2 regions of the Mycobacterium bourgelatii genome follow, and region 1 is predicted to be linked to the other one. Evidence: predicted binding sites of a transcription regulator. Region 1 holds the regulator's gene; the other holds the start of a gene.
The links. Region 1 encodes LexA, which represses DNA repair genes until DNA is damaged. Its sites were predicted from a motif close to CGAACANNTGTTCG; they were not measured.

Region 1 (12,221 bases):
CTGCGCACTGGCGGCGGCGAAGGAACGGTCGCCGGTCCGGCCGATACCCGTGTGGCGGTGCTCAGCGCGATCGGTTCCGACGAACGCAGCGCAACCTGAGTCCTAGCAGCGCAATCTGAGTCGTAGTCGTACCGTCGAGTCATGAGCATCGACGTAACCGTGCTGCGCGTTTTCACGGATCCCGACGGGAACTTCGGCAACCCGCTCGGCGTGGTCGATGCCAGTAAGGTCGCACCCCGCGACCGGCAGCGCCTGGCGGCCCAATTGGGTTACAGCGAAACCATATTCGTCGATCTTCCTGGCACCGGTGCCACCACCGCGCACGCCACCATCTACACCCCCCGCACCCAACTGCCATTCGCCGGCCACCCGACCGTCGGGGCGGCTTGGTGGCTACGCGAGCAAGGGACACCGATCAAGACGCTGCAGGTGCCCGCCGGCGTCATCCAGGTCGGGTATGAGGGCGATCTGACACGCGTCAGCGCACGCGCGGAATGGGCGCCCGAGTTCACCATTCACGATCTCGGAGCGGTCGATGCGCTAACGTCCGCGGACCCCGCCGACTTTCCCGATGACACGGCGCACTACCTGTGGGCGTGGACCGATGAATCGGCCGGGGCGCTGCGGGCCCGCTTCTTCGCGGCCAATCTGGGTGTCGAGGAAGACGAAGCAACCGGTTCGGCGGCCATTCGAATGACCGATTACCTCAGCCGCGATCTCACCATCACTCAGGGCAAGGGCTCGCTGATCCACACCAGTTGGAGCCCCGAGGGCTGGGTCGGCGTGGCCGGCCGAGTCGTCGATGATGGTGTGCGACAGGTTGACTGACACCCGAAGGCGTCACTCCGTGCGCTGCAATACGGCACCGAGGTGATGCTGCAATGGTTGTCCAACCGCGCTCATCCGCACTGAGTACGACAGTTCGCCACCGGCGATTCGGAACGAACGCCCGAGTGCGGTCACCTCTTTGGCGGTGGGCGAGAGACCGACGTCGGCTGTGGTCGTCTCGATTTCGATGACGCCGTCGTCGCACGAATACGTGCCGACCTCGATTTCGGTGATTCCGCTCGGGTGCGCCAGGATCAACTCGACCTGGCCCGGTTTCGGTACCCGCAAATACCCTGTCTCGGCATGCAAGGGCTTACCGTCGGCTACCGCCTTGGTCTTTTGCCCGTACACCAGGAACGGCTTGCCGACGTGGGCGAACACGACCTCTTCGAGGTACTCGAACGACTCGATCGTCGGGTACTCGCCTCTGCCGCGGCCCGCCCAGGTACCCAGGAGCGGCGCCAATGCTTGAACATCAGGGTGCAGTTCGGGAGCCACCAGGTGAGCCTAGCGGCCCACCAACGCTCAGCTGGACGACGTGGTGGAGGTCGACACCTTGCGATGCGCGCGAAGCGCTTGGATCTCACGCTCGAAGTCGTCGGCCGACGAAAAGGACCGGTACACCGAGGCGAACCGCAGATATGCGACCTCGTCCAGTTCACGCAAGGGACCGAGAATGGCCAAGCCGACCTCGTGGCTGGGCACTTCCGGGGATCCGGCGGCCCGCACGGTGTCTTCGACCTGCTGTGCCAACAAATTCAACGCGTCGTCGTCTACTTGACGGCCCTGACAGGCTCGGCGCACGCCGCTGATCACCTTTTCGCGACTGAAGGGTTCGGTGACGCCGCTGCGTTTCACTACGGCCAGGATCGCCGTCTCCACCGTCGTGAATCGTCGACCACACTCCGGACACGACCGCCTACGCCGAATGGCTTGGCCCTCATCGGTTTCCCGCGAGTCGATTACGCGCGAGTCAGGATGGCGACAGAACGGACAGTGCATCGCCGCTCCTTCGCCGTATCCGGATATCCGTGGACGTCTAAGAGCGTACTCGCGTACCGCCATACACGGCCTCGCGTACGACACGGTCGGTCAGCCGACCGGAGCGATAAGCGTCTGACCAGCGGACAGCGCCGACGAGTTCAAGGCGTTGAGCTCGCGAATCCGCTCGACAACCTCCCGAGCGGGTGCGTCCGGCGCGACCCGAGCCGCGACGTCCTTCAGGGACTCCCCCGGCTCGACGCGCACCACGGCGAGCGTGTCCGGCACGCGGCCAGTCGCGTCGGACGAGCCGCCGTTGACCATGCCGCCGAAGTTCGCCACCGCGCCCAGCCACAACGTGATCAGCCCGGCAAGCAGTGCCAGCCCGACCGTGGTCAGCGGCGTAACGGGCCGCCGGCGGTGCGGCGCCCTCGACACCGCGACGCCGGTGCCGCGGTAGCGCAAGGGAGCTCCGGCCGGCCGAGACGGGCCCGGACGGCGTGTCCGCCCAGCTCCGACCCTTCCCGCCCGCGGCTCGTGCACCGGGCGGGACGGATTCCAGGTGCGAGACGGACCTGCGTAGATGAGAGTCATGGCGGCTTCCTCCGGACAACTGCTTAATCGCTCGTGTGTTCGACCTTGTTCGACCTTGTTCGACCATAGTCGCTCAGGTGTTCGATATCCGAACATTTGAGCGATGCGTGTCGCACGGGCAAAACGCTAACCCACACCACCGACAAGTTCGGTTCGGTCGCTGTGGGTCCCATGAACGCCGGATACCCGGACGCGCCGAGAGTTACACACTTGTGATTCAGGTGCTCAGGCGCCGGATCGTCGACGTGCGACACGCGGTCGAACACATGTTTGATTCTCGTGCGAGGTGGGGCTAGAGTTCATTTCCATGAGCGACAGCAACGACACCTCAGGTACTGGCGCGCAAGGCGGACTGCATGCGGTTGATTCGACGTTGACCGAGCGTCAGCGGACCATCCTGAATGTCATCCGCACCTCCGTCGTGAACCGCGGATACCCGCCCAGCATCCGGGAGATCGGTGATGCGGTCGGCCTGACGTCGACCTCGTCGGTTGCTCATCAGTTGCGCACCCTGGAGCGCAAGGGCTACCTGCGTCGTGACCCGAACAGGCCGAGGGCGGTAGATGTCCGCGGCGCCGACGACGGCGCTCCGACGGGGCCGGTGACCGACGTGGCTGGGTCAGATGCGTTGCCGGAACCCACTTTTGTGCCGGTCCTCGGACGCATTGCGGCCGGTGGGCCAATCCTGGCCGAGGAAGCAGTCGAAGACGTTTTTCCGTTGCCGCGTGAGTTGGTCGGCGAAGGCACGCTGTTTCTGCTCAAGGTGGTCGGTGACTCGATGGTCGAGGCGGCGATCTGCGATGGTGACTGGGTGGTCATACGGCAGCAGAACGTCGCCGACAACGGCGACATCGTCGCGGCCATGATTGACGGGGAGGCCACCGTCAAGACCTTCAAGCGCGCGGGTGGTCAGGTTTGGCTGATGCCGCACAACCCCGCCTTCGATCCCATTCCCGGTAATGACGCGACCATCCTCGGCAAGGTCGTCACGGTCATCCGCAAGATCTAGCGTCAATCCGCTCGGACGAAGCCGTTGGCTCGCGCGGCTTCTTCGCTGATGAACCAGAGCTCGGCAAGTGTGTCGTGATACAAGGGGCTGCTCGGCGTGTAATACAACCCGAAGCGGGCACTGGCCTTGATCGGATAGCCATTGGGTGGCCGGTACGGGTCGTCTTCCAACGGCAAGTGGATGGTCGGACGCACCGCCGCCGTGGGCCCTGCCGCAGACGCCGTGGCAGGCTCCGACACCGGGTTCAGGGCCGGTTCGTGGCCGTCTGACAGCGCGTATTCGTCGTCGTCATCATCATCGGCGGCCGCATGCCGTCCCGACCGAGCTCGCGGTGGCTTAGGCGCCGGCGGGCCGGTGTCGGGAACAACGATGTCAGGACCTGACGACTCACCGGCACTCGAAGGCTCACCGGCGGCGCCGCCGCTCGTCGGGTAGGAGGTGTCCGGAACCGCTTCGCCCAGGCTCTGGGACTCGTCGGGCCGGTCTGGGACGCCACCATCGGATACCGGGGCCTCCGGGACTTCGGGCTCCTCCTCGAGGACCGGCGACTCGTCGGCACCGGCACCGGCATCGGTCTCGACCTCGGTCAGAACGCCATAAGGAATGGGCGTGGTGTCCACCGAGTCAGGGTCTTCGTCTTCGCGAGGGTTCGCGTAGTCGGCCACGACGTCGTTGCTGTGCGGTTCGGACTCGACATCCTCGTCCCTACCGCCATGGTCGAACAACCCGACCCCGGCTCCAGCACCGCGCGGCCAGCTGACTCGCTGCGCGACCCCGGTCTCCGGCGCGGCTGGTTCCTGCGGACGCTGGTCCTCGGGCGCGAAGTGCTCGGAGCCGAAATCGCCCTCCTCTCGCGATCCCCAGTGCCCGTCGGGAGCGGCGTCATAACCGGCAACACCCTCGTGCTCGTTCGGGTGCTCATGTTCGTGTTCGTGTTCGTAGTGGCGGTCGAACTGGTCGTACGCCGCGGGCTCGCCGGCGGCGGCGCGACGCCTACGCAAGCTGAGCACCACCAGGACGAACATGACGATGAGCAGCAGCACCGGCAGGACCGCCACGAGCCACCACCAATGCCAGGTGAATTTCTTGTCCTGCGGGGCCGGTCCCGCGGTGGCGGGCGCGTTCTGCCCCGTCACCTGCACGCCAGACAGCGAGGGCGCGAGGTTCGCCGGGTCGGTGGCGAAGGAGTTCTTGGCGCGGTTCCAGGAAATCTTGCCGCCGGTGAACTTCTGCGAGATGACGTCGCCGTCCACGCTTTGATCGCCGACCGGAGCGCCGAGCGTGCCCGTGGGTCCCTTTAGTTTGTCCCAGGCGGCCTTCATGGCTCCCCGCACCACGAATGCCCCGTGCTCGGGGGTCCAGAAGATCACCGGTTTGTCAGCGGCCGAGAATTCGGCGATCCGGCTGGCGGGGGTGATGCCGCCGTCGGCCTCGTTGCTGGTCGGGAAGCCCAGATCGCTGCTGACGGGCCCGCCGAGCGACTCGTACTTCTGCAGGATGGGACCTTCGACGGCATTCGCCCCGGTGGCGGGACTGTAGAAAATCTTGCCGCCGTTGAAGTCCTGGGCGATCCCGTCACCGCCGATGGGATACTGACCGCCCTTTTTGGCCCCTAGCGGGCCCGCTGCGCCACCAGCGGCGCGCCACGCCATGTTGATGGCCGCCGTGGGATCGAGCGCTATCTGCAGGTCTTTCAGTTGGTCGGCCAGGTTCGCCGGATCGGTGCTGAATTCCTTGGTCTTCCTGTTCCAGGAAATCGTTCCGCTGGTGAACTTCTGCGAGGCGACGTCCCCGTCATAGCTTTCGTCCGCAATCGGAGCCCCCAGGAGCCCGCCCGAGCTGCCGAGTTTGTCCCACGCAGCGTTGATCGCGCCACGCACGACGAATGCGCCGTGATCGGGCGTCCAGAAAATCACCGGGTTGTCGCTGGCGGCGAAGGTGCCGACCCGGCTGTCCGGTCCGGCGAGGCCGGGAACTTCGTTGATGGTCGGGAAACCCAGGTCACTGTTGACCGGGCCGCCAAGGTCCTCGTATTTGTCCAGGATCGGGCCGTACAAGTAATGAGCGCCGGTGTCCGGCGTGAAGTACATCTTGCCGCCGTCGAACTCGAGGGCGAATCCGTCCCCGACGGGGTAGACGTCGCCTTTACGCGCGCCGAGCGTGGACGTGTCTCCCCCGGCCTTTTCCCAAGCGGCCATCATTGCGGCCTCGGCGTCGCCGATGGGAGACGCCGATGCAATGGGCGCGGTGGGCGCCAGCAATACAGCGGTCATCGCCGCAGCCACCAAGCTGAGCAGCGCACGCCCGACCACCCTGCTCACTTGACCTCTCTGCCCGTTCACCAAGCCTCCCAGCCGACGCCCCAGCTGCATTTCGCATAGTCGCCGGGCTCGCATAACTTTGCTCTAGCGAACGAGAAATGCGAAGTCAAATCGTAGATATTACGGAAACGGATATCTAGCCGATGTCGAAATGATGCCGGGCTGCGGCCGTGTCGCGAGAAAGTGAAGTGCGCCCGGTCGGGTGGTTGCACTACCGTGCCGGAGACATCTAGCCCACTGCCGCCGCGGGAGGAAGCCCAGCGCAAATGGGTGTTTCCGGACTTGCCTGGGGCCTCACGATCGCCTTGATCGCGGGTCTGATGTTGTTCGACTACACGGTCCAGGTACGCAATACGCACGTGCCGACGTTACGTGAAGCCACAGTCTGGTCAACGTTCTATATCGGCGTTTCGATCGTGTTCGGTATCGGGGTGGTGATCTTCGGCGGCCCGAACATGGGTGTCGAATACTTCGCGGGCTATCTGAGCAACGAAGCGTTGTCCGTTGACAATCTGTTTGTCTTCCTGGTAATCCTCAGCAGCTTCGAGGTGCCTCGCGTCGCGCAGCAGAAGGTGTTGTTATTCGGTATCGCGTTGGCTCTCGTCGCGCGCACCGGATTCATTTTGCTCGGCGTCGCCCTCATCGAGAACTTCAATTGGGTGTTCTACCTGTTCGGTCTGGGCTTGTTGACCATGGCGATCAGCCTGGCGAAACCGGAAGAGCCCGAAGGACGCAACGCCGACAACGTCATGATCAGGTTGGCTCATCGCTTTTTGCGGACCTCGGAGCACTACGACGGCGGCCGATTCCTCGTCGTCGAAAACGGCAGGCGGGCGATGACTCCGCTACTGGTGGTGATGTTCGCCGTCGGCGGCAGCGATCTGCTGTTCGCCTTCGATTCGGTGCCGGCGATGTTCGGATTGACCCAGAACGTGTTTCTGGTCTTCGCCGCGACCGCCTTCTCGCTGATGGGCCTGCGCCAGTTGTACTTCCTTGTCGACACTCTGCTGGATCGGCTGGTGTACCTGTCGTACGGGTTGGCGCTGATTCTCGGTTTCATCGGTGTGAAGCTCGTCCTTCAGGCGTTGCACGACAACAACATTCCGTTCATCAACCACGGCAAGCAGGTCGCGGTACCGGAAATCAGCACGCAGATGTCGTTGGTCGTGATCGTCATGGTCCTGACGATCACCGCGTTGGTCTCGATCGTCTCAAGTCACGGTCGCATGCCGAACTCCGTGGGCTCCGCAGCTTATCCCAGCGAACGCGAGGCATAGTTTGCCGCGCTGGGTGGCAGCGGAATACGAGATCGATTCGTTGGCAACGAAATTCGCAACAACTCACAACAGGAACGCGAACTGCGGGCGCTGTTGCAACGTATCCGCGACGGGTACGACGCGTACAACCTCGAGAATTAGACCCCGAGGCTGCGCCCGACGATCTCCTTCATGATCTCGGTTGTGCCGCCGTAGATCGTCTGCACCCGGGCGTCGAGATACGCACGGGCAACGTTGTATTCGCGCATGTAGCCGTATCCGCCGTGTAGTTGCAGGCAGCGGTCGATCAGGTGGACCTGCTTCTCGGTGGAGTACCACTTGGCCATCGCGGCCTGTTCGGCGGTCAGCTTTCCTTCGAGGTGCAGTGCGATGAACTGATCGACCATGATGCGCACCACCGTGGCCTCGGTGGCCAGTTCGGCCAGCACGAACCGGCTGTTCTGGAAACTGCCGATCGGCTTGCCGAAAGCCTTGCGCTCCTTGGTGTATTGCAGCGTCTCTTCGAGCACGGCCTCCATGGCGGCTGCGGCCATGACCGCGATGTTGATCCGTTCCTGGGGCAGGTTCTGCATCAGGTAGATGAAGCCCATGCCTTCTTCACCGAGCAGGTTTTCCACCGGAACCTTGACGTCGGTGAACGACAATTCGGCGGTGTCCTGCGCGTCCAAACCGATCTTGTCCAGGTGGCGACCGCGTTCGAAGCCCTCCATGCCCCGCTCGACGACCAGCAGACTGAACCCTTGCGCACCCTTGTCCGGGTCGGTCTGGGCGACGACGATCACCAGATCCGAGTTGATCCCGTTGGTGATGAACGTCTTTGACCCGTTCAGCACGTAGTGGTCACCCTGCTTGACCGCACGGGTCTTGATCCCCTGCAGGTCGCTACCGGTGCCCGGTTCCGTCATGGCGATAGCGGTGATGATTTCGCCGGTGCAGAACTTGGGCAGCCAACGCTGCTTCTGCTCCTCATTGGCCAGGTGCAGAAGGTACGGGGCGACGATGTCGTTGTGCAGGCTGAATCCGATTCCGCTGAAGCGCCCGCGGGTGGTTTCCTCGGTGATGATGGTGTTGTAGCGGAAGTCGGGGTTGCCCCCGCCGCCGTACTCCTCGGGCACCGCCATACCGAGAAATCCCTGCTTACCGGCTTCCAGCCAGACCCCTCGGTCGACGATCTTGTTCTTTTCCCATTCGTCGTGATAGGGCGCGACGTGCCGCTCGAGGAAGCTCCGGTAGGACTCGCGGAACAGATCGTGCTCGGCTTCGAAAAGTGTGCGCTGGTATTTGACGGCGCTGCCCATGGATGACCTTCCGGAAATAAAAACTGGTTTCCCCGAATATACCAACCGGACGGTTGGTAGAGACTCGGCCCGGGTCGGGCCCGGTGACTTCGGGGTCGGTTTGTGGCTTACCGCGACGAGAACGGCCGCAGGCTGGCGGCCAGTGCCACCGGGACGCGGGCCTTGATCCGGGTGCCCTCGGGGTCGTGCTGGGTTTGCTGCACGCGTCCGTCGGCGTGCACGCGGGCGACCAGATCGCCGCGGTCATAAGGGATCACCACGTCTACCGCGGTGTCGGTGGGGGTGACGAGCTCGGCCATTCGGGTTCGGAGTGCGTCGATTCCGTCGCCGGTGCGTGCGGAGACGAAAACCGCACCGGGCAGGCCGTGCCGAAGCTTGGCCAGCGCTAGGTCGCCGGCGGCGTCGACCTTGTTCACCACCAGCAGCTCCGGCGGCGGGTCGCCGTGATGGTCGGAGACCACCTCGGAGATCACCTGACGGACCGCGTTGATCTGCGCGAACGGGTTCACGTCGGACCCGTCGACAACGTGCAGCAAGAGGTCGGCGTCGACGACTTCCTCCAGCGTCGAGCGGAACGCCTCGACCAACTGGGTGGGCAGATGCCGCACGAACCCGACGGTGTCGGTGAGCACGAACGGGCGGCCGTCGTCGAACTGCGCACGGCGGGTGGTGGGTTCCAGGGTGGCGAACAGGGCGTCCTGCACCAGCACCCCGGCGCCCGTCAGCGCGTTCAGCAGGCTGGATTTGCCCGCATTGGTGTAGCCGACGATGGCGATGGAGGGGACGTCGCTGTCGAGCCGTCGACTGCGCTGAGTGTCACGAACCTGCTTCATGGCCTTGATCTCGCGGCGCAGCTTGGACATGCGCTCGCGGATACGGCGGCGGTCGGTTTCGATCTTCGTCTCACCGGGGCCGCGCAGGCCCACCCCGCCGCCACTGCCGCCGGCGCGCCCACCGGCCTGTCGCGACATGGATTCGCCCCAACCGCGCAGCCTGGGCAGCATGTACTCCATCTGCGCCAGCGAGACCTGGGCCTTGCCCTCCCGGCTGGTCGCGTGCTGGGCGAAGATGTCCAGAATCAGCGCGGTGCGGTCGATGACTTTGACCTTGACCGCCTTTTCCAGCGCGGTCAGCTGCGCCGGAGACAGTTCACCGTCGCAGATGACCGTGTCGGCGCCGGTCGCGACCACGACTTCGCGAAGTTCGGCAGCCTTGCCCGAACCGATATAGGTGGACGGGTCGGGGCGGTCACGGCGCTGGATGAGGCCCTCGAGCACCTCCGAGCCCGCGGTTTCGGCCAGCGCGGCCAGCTCGGCCATGCTGGCCTGGTTGTCGGCCGCGGTGCCCTCGGTCCATACCCCCACCAGGACGACCCGCTCCAGCCGCAGCTGGCGGTATTCGACCTCGGAAACGTCGGTGAGTTCGGTGGACAACCCGGCGACCCGGCGCAGTGCCGATCGGTCGTCGAGTGCGAGTTCACCGACGCTGGGTGTGGTGTCTTTGTCGAGCGAATCAGAATGTGTCATAGGCAAGATCCGATGGTGGCAGGTCTCGCGGACCAGCGCATCTGAATATTCACGATTTTCACGGCAGCGACTTCCACCAATCGTCGGAGACCTCCCCTTGCGCGACCAGCACCGAGGGTCCGCGCAGAAAGCTGGTGGCGTTGGTGACGGTGACGCTGACCTCACCGCCCGGTACTCGAACGGTCAGTGCGCCGGTGTCGGCGCCCGTGCTGGCCAGCGCGGCGACCGCAGCCGCGACCGTGCCGGTGCCGCACGAACGGGTTTCCCCCACGCCGCGTTCGTGTACCCGCATATTGACCGCCCCACCCACCGGAGCAGTCAGCACCTCGATGTTGACGCCTTCGGGAAACTGCTGGTGATCGAAAGCGACGGGCGCGGCGACATCGAGCGCCGCGAGTTCTTCGTTGGTCAACGCGGGGTCCACGCACGCGAGGTGCGGGTTGCCCACGTCGACCGCCATGCCCGCGAACCGCCGGCCACCGACCATGGCCTCGAATGCCGCCGAACCGGCGCCCAGCTTGTTGGCCTTCCCCATGTCGACGGTGATGTCGGCGGTGGTCTGATCCGCCTGGTGCACCGTGACCAACCGGGGCCCAGCCAGCGACCCCACGACGAACTCGTCGCGCAACTCCATTCCGCTGGCCCGCAGGTAGTGCGCGAATACCCGCACGCCGTTGCCGCACATCTGCGCGGTGGACCCGTCCGCGTTGCGGTAATCCATGTACCAGTCGTAGTCGCTCACCCCGTCGGGCAGACCTTCGAGGACACCGGCCTGGACGAGCGCACCCGCGGTGGTGACCCGCAGGACGCCGTCGGCACCCAACCCCTGGCGCCGATCGCACAGCGCGGCTACCCGATGCGCGGCCAGGTCCAGCCCTGCCTCCACATCGGGCAGCAGCACGAAATCGTTCTGGGTGCCGTGGCCCTTGGCAAAGATCACTCGATCAGGATATGTTCCGCCACGCGCGCAACGCGTCGTCGACGATCCCGTCCGCCTGGGCGTCCAACCAATGCACCCGGTGGTCCCGGCGGAACCAGGACCGCTGGCGTCGCACATAACGCCGGGTGCCGATGAAGGTTTGTTCGCGGGCCTCGCCCAGCAGGTCGGCGTCGCCGCCCTTGTCCAGAGCCGCGATCACCTGGGCGTAGCCGAGCGCCCGGCCCGCGGTGACGCCGTCGCGCAGACCCTTTTCCAGTAGGCCGCGGACTTCTTCGACCAAGCCCTGCTCGAACATGGCGTCCGTACGCCTCCGCAGGCGCTCATCGAGAACTGTTGTGTCACAGTCTAATCCGATGATCACGGTGCCCCACCGGGCGGCGCCGATGCGCGGCGCGGAGGCGGCAAAGGGCTGGCCGGTGAGCTCGATCACCTCGAGCGCACGCACCGTACGGCGGGCGTCGGTGGCCAGGATCGTCGCGGCCGCCGCGGGGTCGCGGCGAGCCAGTTCGGCGTGCAGCGCGCCGACGCCAATCTCGGCCAACCGCTGTTCCCATCGCGCCCGCACCGCCGGATCGGTGGCGGGAAATGACCAATTGTCGAGTAGCGACTGGATGTAGAGCATGGAACCGCCCACCACCACGGGCACCGCTCCCCGCGCCGCAATCGCCTCAATGTCGGCGGCCGCCGCCTCCTGGTAGCGGGCCACCGTCGCGGTTTCGGTCACGTCGAGCACGTCGAGTTGATGGTGCGGGATGCCGCGGCGCTGATCGACGGGCAGCTTGGCCGTCCCGATGTCCATGCCGCGGTAGAGCTGCATCGCGTCGGCGTTGACGATCTCCGCGTCGAATTCACCGGCGAGCCGGTCCACGACGTCCAGGGCCAGTTGCGACTTGCCGGTGCCGGTCGGGCCGATGATCGCCAGCGGCCGCACGGCCGCCTCAGAGTTGCCAGACACCGGCGAAGTACCCCACGCCGTAGGGCGCGCCGCGGTAGAGCTCCTTGGCCGCGCGCGGCCCCAGCTCGACGAGACCGGCCAGAACGTGAAATGCAGTGCGCCCCAAGATTTGTGGGGGAAGCCGATGCAGTGCGCCAACGTCGCCGCTGGCCAACGCGTCGTCAAGATGGAGCTGGAACTCGGCGCTGCGCGGGTCGTAGCCGCCGGGGGCTTTCGGCGTCAGGCTGTTGGCCCCGTCCGCGACGACCAGCACACCGACGGGTCCGGGTGACTGGTCGATCTCGGCCCGCAACGCCCTGCCGCGGGCCAACGCAACATCCGGATCCTCGTCGGTGGCGTAGCTGCGCACCTGGGCTTCGGCGTCCGGCCGCGCCTGGCCGCGCACCCAGCCGGCCATGAGGGCGCACAAGGGCAGCTCGGACGGCGGCTGCGTGGTGTCACCCGGCGACAGCCGCACCCGCACGTCGGCGCCGAATCCGGCAAATGTGCCGA
Region 2 (12,221 bases), 1.9 Mb from region 1:
GCCGCGATTCGCGTGCCCGAAGCCCAGGCTCACCCCTCGCCGCCTCAAGCGCCATCCGCGGGTCCTTCCGGGCCCTACCTCTTCCATGACGAATTCGACGGTCCGGCCGGCTCGGGTCCCGATCCCAGCAAGTGGACTGTGCAAACCTGGCAGGACGACGTGTTCCCCCCGGTAGATGGGATTTACCGGGACGATCGCCGCAACGTTTTCCAAGACGGCAATTCCAACCTCGTGCTGCGGGCAACCAGAGAGCTAGACGGTTATTACAGCGGCAAGCTGCGTGGTAACTGGCGAGGCATGATCAACACCACCTGGGAAGCGCGGATCAAACTGGATTGCCTCAGCCCGGGTCTGTGGCCCGCATTCTGGACCGTAAACGAAGATCCGCTGCCCGATGGCGAAGTCGACATTTTCGAGTGGTACGGCAACGGCGAGTGGGCCCCAGGCTCCACGGTCCATGCGGCATCGAACGGGAAGACCTGGGAAGGAAAGTCCATTCCCGGTTTGGTGGACGAGAACTGGCACACCTGGCAAATGCGCTGGGATGAGGGTGGCTTCAAGTTCTTCCGTGATGGCGCCCAGTACTTCAGCGTTCCGCCGAAGCCCATCCACGTCTACGGCGGCGCTCCCGACGACTTCCGCTGGCCGTTCAACAATCCGGGTTACTGGATGACCCCCATGTTCACACTTGCCGTCGGTGGAGTCGGGGCTGGTGATCCCGCGGGCGGTTCGTTCCCGGCGTCCATGCTCATCGATTACATCCGCGTCTGGTAGCGGCTACCGCACCGCTTGGATGACCTGAACCAGGTTGAACTGCCACCGCTCAACTAGCCGGAACCCCAAGTCGCGCGGAACCGCAAAGGCGGGGGTCGCTCCATAGCGCGGACCCGGTGGCAGCGCGATGCCCTGTTCGTGGGCCGGCATTGACTTATCCGCCTCGGTGACGATCCACACGACCTTGCACTGACGCAGCGGGCCGGCGACGACCTCAGGTATGAGGTTGGTGTCGAAGACGTCATTGCGGTCGGTTGCTCGCTGCCAGAGGGTGAGATCGTCCAGTTTTCGATAGGTATCCGGGCGTGCCGCCAGCAACGGTCGCATTGGGGCAGGCATGAACGACACCGTGTCGTTCACCAGCAAGCAGTCTCCGGGTGCCGCCTTCGCATCGATCAGGTCGGCTACCTGGCTGTAATCCATGCCGTATTTTGCATACGGATTACGTTGTATACGAACATAATTCGGGGCAGCGGAAAGCGTGAACACGATGACTAGCACTACCGCGATCCATGGCTTGACCGCTACCGCGGCTATGCACACCCCGAGGATCAGTGCCACGGCCGGCGCGGTGAAGGTCAAGTAGCGGGGCGTATAGATCGGGTGGGCCACCACCGACCACATGACAATCAGAGCGGTCGGGATTACCAGCCACGCGAGCGCCATGATCAGCAGCTGGCGATCACCCTCCGTCGGTTGCCGGGACGAGCGCAGCCAGACGGCAACAGCGGCCACCGCGACCAAGGCCGACAGAATCGCGAACGGTGGGTTCCTCTCGAAATATTGCTGGACCGCGACGTCTTCGATCGTTCGGTGCCCGATAGGTGCGACCCAGCTGATCTGGTGCACTTGCCCGGCCACGACCGCCACGAACGGTGCGACGGCAGTGACTGCGGCGGCCGATGTAAGGGTGAACGGCAGCAAGACCATTCGTCGACGCTGATCGATGCAAACGAAAATGGCATACGCCACGAGCAGCAGCGCTAAATACACGTCGAGCACGATCGCCGCAGCCAGGGCGATGCCGTAAGTCAGCCATATCCATACGGTGTTACGCCGCACGGCACAGATGAGCAGGACCGTGAGCCAGGCAGCGGCCATCATCGACAGTGCGTATGGACGGGCTTCGATGCCCGCCCACGTGGCGCGGGGCAAAATCGCGCACAGAAATCCGGCGGTAACCGCGGCAGTGCGAGACGACAGTTGGTTGCCCAACACCACTACCCCCGCTGCAGTGCCTCCAACGGCCAGAGCGCTCGGTGCGCGGGACCAGAACTCGGTGGGCGGGAAAATCTGGAACCAGCAGTGCATGAGCAGGTAGTAGAGACCGTGGACGGCATCGACATTGCCCAACATGTGCCATAACTGGCCAAGGGACCGACTGTATGAGGCCGAGATCGTTGCGGCTTCGTCATACCAGTACGACGGCCGGCCGGCCCAGCCCATGCTGACTGCGGCGGCGAGCATTCCAACTAGAAGGGGCTCTAGGGGCCGCAGTGCGCCGCGGCGGCGTGGTGACGGAATCTGCTTCGCCGACTTACTCGTCATCGATGTAGGCGTCGGCAGCGGTCTCGCGTTCGGTCATGAGATCAGCTGCTTCGACGAGTCGTTGAGGTTGACGTGACACGCTCTCCCATGGGTCGAGGTCTACCACGCGCGCCGCTGAACCGACAGGGGAGTCCAAGTGATCAAGATCGTTTTCTGTCTCAGGCGTCTGCCGACGTTGTCGCCAGAGGAGTTTCACCGCTACTGGTTGGAAAGCCATGGGCCGTTGGTGCGTAGCTATGCGGCCGCGCTGGGGATCCGCCGGTACACCCAGGGGCATGCCATCGCCGATCCACGCCTCGGCGCCGCGGCCGCCGTGCGCGGCTGCGAGGTGCCGCCCTATGACGGCGTCGCCGAACTCTCTTGGGACAGTGTGGAAGACATGGTCGCGGCAAGTACGTCGGAGATAGGACGCGAGGCGGGCAGGGCGTTGCTGGAAGACGAACGGAAATTCATCGACTTGCCGAACTCGTCACTCTTTTTCGTCCGCGACCACGAAATCGTGGCGGAGCGGGCGGACCTGCCAGGCTCCTGATTGTCATCGCGCCTCGGCGCTGCTGTTGATCAGCGCCCGATTACCAGTGGGACAGCTCAACTGGGAGACGACCCGGCCCGCGCTTGATCAGCGTCATCATCGACCAGCCCGCTTTGTCAGCATCAAGTCAGTGGCGCTGGCTATAATCGAAAGTATGTTCGATTCCCAGTTGTCGATGTTCGACGACCCGCGGCCGGCGACGTCGCGGGGGCGGTTATCCGAGCGGGTGGTGCCCGAAGAGGCGTTGGCGTGGCTGGATGAGAGCCTGGTGCGGCGGGAGGCGTTGCTGTCCACGACCGCGGAGACCACGAAGTGGCTGGATCGGGTGCGGGCGGCGGCGCGGGTGGAGAATCAGGCCGCGGCCGCGCAGTTGGTGGCGATCGGGGAGTTGTTCGCCCAACGGTTCGCCGACTGTGGGTGTGATGAGGACTGGGCCATTGATGCGATGGCCGCGGTCGCTGCGGAGGTGGGGGCGGGGCTGCGGATCAGTCGGGGGCTGGCTTTGAGCCGGCTGCATTATGCGCGGGTGATGCGTGAGCGCCTGCCCAAGACCGGGGAGGTGTTTGGTGCCGGGGACATCGACTTCCGTGCTTTTATCACGATTGCCTATCACACTGATGCGATCGAGGACCCGGAGATCCTGGCCCGCGTCGATGAGCTGATCGCCACCAATATCAGCCGCTGGCCCTCGCTGACCAGGGGCCGGTTGGCCGCGCAGGTGGACAAGATCGTGGCCGGCCAGGACCGCGATGCGCTGCGCCGGCGCGACCAGCAGCACACGGATCGGCAGGTGTGGATCGGCGGGGACCAGGACGGCATCTCGCGCATCGAGGGATTCTTCCTGACCCCCGACGCCCACGCCCTGGACAAACGCCTGTCCGCGCTGGCGGGCACGGTATGTGCCCACGATCCGCGCAGCCGGGAGCAGCGCCGCGCCGATGCGCTGGGGGCACTGGCCGCGGGGGCGGACCGGCTGGCGTGTCACTGCCAACGCAAAGACTGCACCGCTGGTGGGAAGAAGCCGGCCTCGCCGGTGGTCATCCACGTCATCGCCGAACAGGCCACCCTGCAGGGCGCCGGCACCACCCCGGCCTGCGAGGTCCGCGCCGACGGGCTGATCACCCCTGAGCTGGTGGCTGAGTTGGCTCACACGGCGACCGTGGTGCCGTTGGCTCATCCCGGCGACACCGCGCCGGAACCGCATTATCGGCCGTCGGCGGGGTTGGCGGATTTCCTCAAGTGCCGGGATCTGACGTGTCGGTGGCCGGGGTGTGAGGTGTCGGCCTGGGACTGCCAGCTCGATCACACCATCCCGTATGCCCAGGGTGGTCCTACGCATGCGGGGAACATGAAGTGTTACTGCACTTTTCATCATTTGGTGAAGACGTTTGTCGGGTGGACCGAACAACAGCTGGCTGATGGCACCCTGATCCTGACGTCCCCGAGCGGGGACACCCACGTCACCACCCCGGGCAGCGCGTTGCTGTTCCCCAGCCTGTGCCGCGCGGTGGGGGGTATGCCTCGTCTCAAGGTCGAGGGCACCGAGGACTATTGCGGGCAGCGCGCCGCGATGATGCCCCGCCGGCGCCGCACCCGCGCCCAAGAGCGCGCCACACGGGTCAAGGCCGAACGTAAACGCAACCGCGAAGCCCGCGCCAAGATCCGCATCTTCAGCATGACCGGCGAACTCGTACAAGGCCCACCGCTGGACCCCGACGACGAACCACCACCGTTCTAGCGGCGGGGCGTCGTAAACACTTCATCTGCAGTCGCATCTGCAGCCGCAGCCGCATGGCCATCACCCGTACCAAAGGCACGGAGAGTCGTCGACGGTCCAATCCGTCGCTTTTATCGTTTCGAAAAATGGACAAACGGGAATGCGCGGGAAACCTTCCGGCGAAAGGAACCCGTCATGAGTTCGATCTTGCGATTCGTCGCTCCTTCCCTGGTAGCCCTGGCCACCGGCGCTGTCTTGTGTTCCCCGACGGCGTCGGCCGACGCGAACAGCTTCCTCAGCGAACTGCGAACCAATAACGTCATGCTTCCCGGCAAGACGCCGGATCAGGTGGTCGCGGCGGGTTACCAGACGTGCAGTGACCTACGCGGCGGGGCCTCCGTCCTCGACGAGATGAGCAAGGTCGAAAAGCAATACGGGATCAGCAACGGAACGCTGTTCGTCAGCGCCGCGACGACCAATCTCTGCCCAGACTTCGCCGGCTGAGCCACGGGGGGACCGACCCGATGTCCCGCTCTGTCCTCACGAAAGTTCTTGTTGCGTGCTGCGCAGTCGGGTTGGTGAGCACCGGCTGTAACAGCGGCAGCAGTACGAGCAAGCCGCCATCGGGTTCGAGCGTGCCAACCAGCACCAACATCGGCCAGCCCGCCGCTAGTGGAGCGTTGTTCGAAGTCGCCGAACCGTTCGGCAAGAACGTCAGCGGATCGGCCGTCGCGCAGCGCAGCGCCGCCATCATCGAGGCACTGAGTGCCGCCGGTGGCTGGGGGAACGGCAATGCTTTTCAGATCGACTTTTCGATTCCGATCTTCTACGCCGATCGCAACACGCCCCGTATGCAAGTGGTTGGCGCCGAGGAGTATTGCTTTGGCGGCCCCGACTGCGATCAAGTTCCGGCGCGAATGCCCGTGCCTCCCAACGCTTACATCGAGGGGTCGTCGGACCTTACCTGTGACCCGTCGGGCAATACCGAGGGCCAGGGCGACTGCCATCTGCTCGTGGTGGAACGCGACGAGCACAAGCTCTACGAGATCTACCAAGGCTCGAAACGGGACGATGCAATTGCGGCCGTGGGCTTTTTCGTCTGGGACCTGAACAAGTCCTATCCGGAGACTCTTCGTGGTGATCAGTGCACCAGCGCCGACGCCGCGGGATTCCCGATCGCAGCGCTGCTTCCGACCGCTGACGAAGTTGCCTCCGGCGCAGTGAATCACCCGCTTCGGTTCATCCTTCCAAACAGCCACATGCGCGAGGGGGTCTACGTGCGTCCGGCGACACACGCTGGCGGACCGCAGAATTCCGACCCGAATGCTCCGCCCTACGGTGTGTGGTTTCGGCTGAGGGCCGACTTCGATGAGTCGAAGTACTCGAAGTCCGAGAAGGTAATCCTCAAGGCGCTCAAGACCTACGGCATGCTGCTGTCAGATGGGGGTGAGATTCCGTTGACGTTCGCTGACGACCGTACGAACACCGCCAAGTGGTCGAGCCTCGGAATCAAGGCTGACTCCTTCAACCACATCGGAGTCGACCAGTTCGACGTCGTCGAACTCGGTCCCGACATCCCTCTCACGTACGAGTGCGTCCGCAACCCCTGAATCCTCGCGCCGGCGAAGTCACAGCTAGCACCTAACTCTGACTAACGAAGTACATGCATTGCGGCGTTAGGTTGTCTTTCGCGAGCCTAACGAAGCGTGGAAACGTAGCTCGCTAGCAAAGACAATTGGAGTAGCGTGGACATCGTAATCGGGCTATCGATGACACCTGCGGCAATCCGTATGGTGCTGGTTGATGGGGAAAACGCAGACGGCGTCACCGTCGAAACGGGCGAGCTTCGGGTATCGAAGGCCTCCGACTCAGCAACTAATCAAGTGGTGGCTGCAATCCTGGGTACGCAGGCGGATGCAAACGACGCCGGCCACCAGGTGGCCTCGATTGGGGTGACCTGGACCGACCAATTAGAGGCAGCCACGTTGCGCGACGCGTTGACCGCGCACCGTGTCGACAAGGTCATGCTGGTCTCGGCGTTCCTGGCTGCCGCGGCATTGGCCCAGTCGGTTGGGCAGGCGAACGGCTACGAGCGCATTGCCGTGCTGCTGGTCGAGCCCGACACCGCGACCTTGGCGGTCGTTGCCGCCGCCGACGGGGCGATCGATGACATTCACAAGGAAGCGCTGGACGGCCCCGACCACATGGCGCAGCTGGCTCGGCTCGCTAGGGAGGCGGAGGCTCTCGAGACGCGCCCTGAAGGCCTGTTCGTCATCGGCTCCGACGTCGATGTCGCTTCGATGAAATGGCAACTGCAGACGGCGACTTCGCTTGCGATAGTTGTTCCGGAGGAACCAAAGACCGCGCTTGCGCGTGGTGCGGCATTGGCCTCTGCCCACCCGTCAACGGTTGCCTTCTACACCGAAGCCATTGCGTCCGATCATGATTCGGCTACTGAACCGATATTTTCCGACGCGATGGCCGCCAGCGACGAGAAGCTCGCCTATAGCGAAATACCTGATGAGCATAAGGACACCGAGGCCTTCACCGTGGTGTTGGACACCGGTGAAGAAACCAGCATAATTGAGACTCCGCAGCAACGCAGACCGATGCTGCTGTTGGGCAGCATCGCGGCAGTGGGGCTCATCAGCGCGGTGGTGGCACTGGAAGTTGCACTGGCGCTTGGCATCCGGGATACCGCCGTAGCTGTGCGACAACTGCCGGGACAAAACTTCATCTTCCCGACTCAGCAGGGGGAACCCGTGCCGAATGTGTCGTCGGCGCCGTCGCCCAGGCTGATCCAGTTGGTCGTCCCAGAGGTAAATCCGGTGCCGGTTAACGGGTTTGCGCCCCCGCAGCTGCCCGTTGCCGGAGTACCGGCGGATGCGGCGGTGGCGATGCCGGTTGTCTTTCCGCTGCCCGCGACAATGCCGGACACCATCGTGCCGGGTCGGGTGTCGCGTAGCTACCCCGACTATCCGCTCCTCGTTCCGTTGCCGTTAGCGCCGCCGCGCCAGCCAACGGTTCCGGTTGCGCCAACTCTGCCGGTGTCACAGCCCTCGCCATCGTCGCCGGTTCCATCGACGGTGCCGGCGTCTTCGCCGTCGTCGCCGGTTCCGGCGTCGCCAACCCCGTCCTCGACGGTGCCGGCGTCTTCGCCGTCGTCGCCCGTACCGGCGTCGCCAACCCCGTCCTCGACGGTGCCGGCGTCCTCACCGACCTCGACAATTCCGGCGTCCCCGTCGTCGACCGTCCCGGCGTCTTCACCGACCTCGACGGTTCCGGCGTCACCGTCGTCCACAGTCCCGGCGCATTCGCCAACTTCGACGGTTCCGGCGTCGCCGTCGTCCACCGTTCCGGTGTCGTCGCCCGCGCCGTCGACGGTTCCGGCCTCGCCGAAGCCGTCAGCTACGGTCCCGGTGTCGTCACCCGCGCCCACGACGGCTCCGGTCTCCCCCGCACCGACAACGGTTCCGGTGTCGCAGCCACCGGCCACGCGTCCGCCAGTGTCATACCCACCGACTACCGTGCCGGTGGCCAACCCGCCGACGTACGTGCCGGTGGCGCCGCCTCCCGTGTCGATTCCAGAACCTCAAACCCCGGTTGGCGTTCCTGCGCCAGATACCCCACCGATTCCGGGTTCACCAGGTCTGGACACCCCGCCGGTGATTGGCGAACCGATCCCGGATAGCCCGCCGGCTCCCGGCTTGCCCGGGGGTTTCCCGGGGCTGGGTATTCCTCCGGTCATTCCCCTACCGCCGCAGTCGGTCCCAGCACCGGTGCAAGTGCCGTCGCCCCCGCTCGGGGGAGGCGGTGGGCCGCTCGGTGGCGGTGGAGTTACCCCCGGTGGTGGACTCTCGCCCGGTGGGGGACTTGCCCCCGGTGGGGGACCGTCTCCCGGTGGGGGACTGTCGCCCGGTGGGGGTATCGGCGGAGGTGGTCCCATCGGCGGTAGCCCGGGTGGCGGCTTGGGCGGCGGCTCCCTCGGCGGCGGTGGCCTGGGTGGCGGTGGCCTGGGTGGCGGTGGCCTGGGTGGCGGCGGCCTGGGTGGGGGTTCCATCGGAGGCGGCAGCTCGGGTGGCGGTTCGATCGGTGGCGGTTCCATCGGGGGCGGCAGCTCGGGTGGCGGTTCGATCGGTGGCGGTTCCATCGGCGGCGGCAGTTCCGGCGGCTTCAGTTCCGGTGGCAGCTCCGGTGGCAGCTCGGGCGGAAGTTCCGGCGGCAGCTCGGGCGGCAGCTCGGGTGGCAGCTCCGGAGGCAGTTCGGGCGGCAGTTCCGGCCGCAGCAGGTAGTCGCCGGTCCGACGGCGGCGGGACGTCGCTAAGCCAGCCCGGGCGCGTCAGCGTGGCGGCGGTACGCCGAAGGGGACTGGCCCCAGGTGTTCCTGAACGCCCGCGTGAATGAGCTCGCACTGTCGAAGCCGACCATGGTTGCTGCTTGAAGAACGGTCAGCTCAGGATCGGCGAGTAGTGCCGCGGCGCGCATCAGCCGGGCTTGTTGGGTGTACTCCCGCCACGTCATCTGCAAGTCGCGCTGGCACAAACGCCGCAGCGAACGGGGCGACATTCCGGCCGACGCAGCGGCATCTTCAATTGTTATGCGGTCCAGATTGTTTCGCGTATGTTTGAGCGCCGCCGCGAGCTGCGGATGATGCGTGGTGGGCAGGCTGAAGGGATGCTGCGCATCGAGAAGCTCGGCCAGCAGTTCGGCGAAACAGTGAAAATAGGCATCGGCCAACGCATCCGACGATGGTCGGTTTATGGGCCAGCGGGACGCATAGCGGATCATTTCGCGGAGAAGCGGCGACACGGCGACGATCCCGGCGCCGCGATGGCCGGGTTGAATGAGCATCGGATGCAGAAATATCGACACCGACCGGACCTGCGTGTCGATCGTGCTGACGTGTCCGAGGCCGGCCGGAATCCACGCGGCTTGTCGCGCGGACATGATGTAGGCGGAGGAGTCCGTCTCCACCTCGAGCACGCCCTGCAAGACGTACTCCAATTGGTGGAGATCATGCACATGTCGGGTGGTCGTCACCCGGTGACCTTCGTAGACGAATGATCCGGCGATGGGTCGACCACCCTGCCGCATGTCGACCATTTCCAGGTTGGCCGCTGCGGACAAGGATGTGGCCGTTCGTGCAGAGAAAGTCATTAGTCAACGATGGTACGACTAGGCATAGGACAAGCCGAGAGACATCTCACGAAGTTAGAAGTCAAGCCGCGAGTGTGAGAGGGGGTGGAAACGCCTGATGTTCGTTGTACCGTTGGCCAGTTTGCAGGCAGTGGTGGAGTTGGCCGAGGAACTTGTTGAACAGGTGTCGTTGGGCTTGGCGGTTCCAGTCTCCTGCGGCGCGGCGGGCATCGAAGTGGCGACGGGCACCCGGGGAACCGCGCAACGATGCCAACGCCCAGATCGAGCCGACCGCGGCCAGGCGCCGGTTTTTGATATGCCGATGTGTCACAACGGTTTTCTTTCCGCTGGCGCGGGTGATAGGGGCCGATCCAGCGAAGGCTTTCAACCCGCGGGCATCAGCGAAGCGGGCGCGGTCGTCGCCGATCTCGGCGAGCACCCGGGCGCCAGTCAGATTCCCAGGCCAGGGAAGCTGGTGATGATCGCGGCGTCCGGGTGCTGTTCAAAATGGGCGATCGCCGCCTCGGCCAGGTCATCGCCGGCCGCGCTCGCGGCCTCGAACTGGCGCAGCAGCGCGGCCAGCTGGATGCCCATCGCGTTTTCCACCATGGGTGGTTGGTGCAGGTAGGTGTCGGTGAACACGCTGCGCAGCCGCTCGACGTCACGGTCGAGGTCACGGCGGCGGCCGGCTTTGACCAGCAACCGGCGCAGCCGCGCCGGGTCAGTTTTGCAGCCTGCGTGGGGCTGGCGCGGCCGCCAGGATGGTGCGCGCGTCGGCGCGGGCCAGCCCTCCGCTGGGCAGGTCTGCGAAGGCCGCCAGCGCGGCCGGGTAGAAGTCTTTGAGCAGATCGCGGATCTGGTTGCCGATCTGCTGACGTGCCCACACGGCGTCCTGCTGGGCGCGCGCCAGTACCCGGATAGCCTGGGTCAGCTCGGTGTCGAGGGGCAGCCGGCGGTGGGCGTCGGGGTCGGTGCGGATGATGTTGGCCAACAGCACTGCGTCGGTGGCATCGGATTTGGCGCCCGAGAGTGCATACCGCGCCCGATACCGCGAGGCCGCCAACGGATTGATCGGATATATCGCCCGGCCGGTTTCGCGCAACGCGCCTACCCACAGCCCGCGGTCGGTTTCGATCCCCACCGGGATCGGATGCTCGGCGCTGTCGCCGACCTCGGCCAACAGGGTCAACAACTGTGCAAAGCCGGCCGCGTCGTTATCGACCCTCCCGCGGGCCACCACGCGACCGTCGGCGTCTACCACGGCGACATCGTGATGCGATGTGGCCCAGTCGATTCCGCAAAAAAGTTCCAAATTACCGCTCCTTCGATCACTCAACCGGTCACGAGCCTTGATGGGGTCACGCGGCGCCCTAATCGCAGGACTCGAAGGTCCGTCATCTCACTAGCCGTCCGTGACTCCAGCACACCACAGGGCCTCGTTCTTTCGAAGAGCTCGAAGCTCGGGATCGTTAGCCGGGAGGTCGACCCTGTGGCGGGCTCGAGCAACGGCATCCCACCACCGAAAGCCATGATCTGCCGTCAGGCGCGCCGCTCTCTCATAAGGCGTCATACGCCGGGAGCTCCCAGGCATCACCCAACGGCAGACCACACAGGAATGGCCCTGGCCTACACGACCAGTAACCAACCCCTACTAAACGATTAGGATCACCGAAGCCATGTCAGTGCAGTCATTCACGCCAGCCGCCGGCAACCCGAAGTGGACCAAGTACTACGACGCGGTTATCGCCCTGGTGACACGCGAAAAGCGGTGGCGTTCGGAGGTGGTCCGCCAGCTTTCCCTGCGTCCAGGCGATGTGGTCGTCGACGTCGGTTGTGGCACAGGATCTTTGGCGGTGTTGCTGGGACGGGGCCAACCCGAAGCGCGAGTCATCGGCGTCGACCCCGACCCGGAAGTCCTCGGCATCGCGCGGAAGAAGACGCGCGCAGCCCACGTCGACGTCGAATTCGTCCAGGGGATGGGCGACACGGTCGCCGACCTGGTCGGAACTGCAATCGCGGACAAGGCGGTGTCCAGCCTCGTACTGCACCAGTGTCCGGTGCCGATGAAGCGGGCAATCATCCGCAACATGTTCCAGGCGTTGCGGCCCGGTGGTGAACTCGTCATCGCCGACTTCGGTCTGCAGCGCGACGCGTTGATGCGGTTGGGGTTTCGGCTGGTCCAAATGGCCGACGGCAAGGACGACACCCAGCCCAATGCCGATGGGATCCTGCCGAAACTGATCGAGGAGGCCGGTTTTCTGAACGTCCGAGAGGTATCGGTGATCCGAACGGTGTCCGGGTCCATCTCGATCTATCGGGCGCGCCGTCCCGGCGCCAGTCAGAGATGACCCGATCGACCGGATTCGACTCGGACATCTTGGCCTACGGTCTCGACGTCGTCTTCTGCGGGATCAACCCCGCCGCGACCGCCGTGGCCGACGGTCACAACTTCTCCAACCGCAGCAACCGGTTCTGGCCCGTACTGCATCTCGCGGGCTTCACCGACACCCGACT

Region 2: a site for LexA is predicted at 3,002-3,015, ahead of G6N68_RS00640 (HNH endonuclease signature motif containing protein). Genes of this name have one in related genera too.

What each region holds. Positions count from the first base shown of each region.
Region 1 is NZ_BLKZ01000001.1:2,085,828-2,098,048, reverse strand. Features, by position in the region: gene G6N68_RS09325 (alpha/beta fold hydrolase) at 1-99, shown strand, start outside; gene G6N68_RS09320 (PhzF family phenazine biosynthesis protein) at 142-828, shown strand; gene G6N68_RS09315 (peroxynitrite isomerase) at 841-1,326, opposite strand; gene nrdR (transcriptional regulator NrdR) at 1,354-1,830, opposite strand; gene G6N68_RS09305 (LysM peptidoglycan-binding domain-containing protein) at 1,921-2,403, opposite strand; gene lexA (transcriptional repressor LexA) at 2,711-3,412, shown strand; gene G6N68_RS09295 (LGFP repeat-containing protein) at 3,415-5,784, opposite strand; partial or broken gene G6N68_RS09290 (TerC/Alx family metal homeostasis membrane protein) at 6,000-7,151, shown strand; gene G6N68_RS09285 (acyl-CoA dehydrogenase family protein) at 7,148-8,308, opposite strand; gene hflX (GTPase HflX) at 8,416-9,834, opposite strand; gene dapF (diaminopimelate epimerase) at 9,893-10,774, opposite strand; gene miaA (tRNA (adenosine(37)-N6)-dimethylallyltransferase MiaA) at 10,779-11,705, opposite strand; gene G6N68_RS09265 (class III extradiol ring-cleavage dioxygenase family protein) at 11,713-12,221, opposite strand, start outside.
Region 2 is NZ_BLKZ01000001.1:145,296-157,516, forward strand. Features, by position in the region: gene G6N68_RS00625 (glycoside hydrolase family 16 protein) at 1-774, shown strand, start outside; gene G6N68_RS00630 (glycosyltransferase family 39 protein) at 778-2,298, opposite strand; gene G6N68_RS00635 (EthD domain-containing protein) at 2,459-2,854, shown strand; gene G6N68_RS00640 (HNH endonuclease signature motif containing protein) at 3,030-4,592, shown strand; gene G6N68_RS00645 (DUF732 domain-containing protein) at 4,767-5,075, shown strand; gene G6N68_RS00650 (hypothetical protein) at 5,207-6,181, shown strand; partial or broken gene G6N68_RS32285 (DUF7159 family protein) at 6,362-6,919, shown strand; gene G6N68_RS30035 (hypothetical protein) at 7,318-7,512, opposite strand; gene G6N68_RS30040 (hypothetical protein) at 7,546-8,067, opposite strand; gene G6N68_RS30045 (hypothetical protein) at 8,078-8,863, shown strand; gene G6N68_RS00660 (helix-turn-helix transcriptional regulator) at 8,892-9,728, opposite strand; partial or broken gene G6N68_RS00665 (IS110 family RNA-guided transposase) at 9,790-11,043, opposite strand; gene G6N68_RS00670 (class I SAM-dependent methyltransferase) at 11,384-12,055, shown strand; gene mug (G/U mismatch-specific DNA glycosylase) at 12,052-12,221, shown strand, end outside.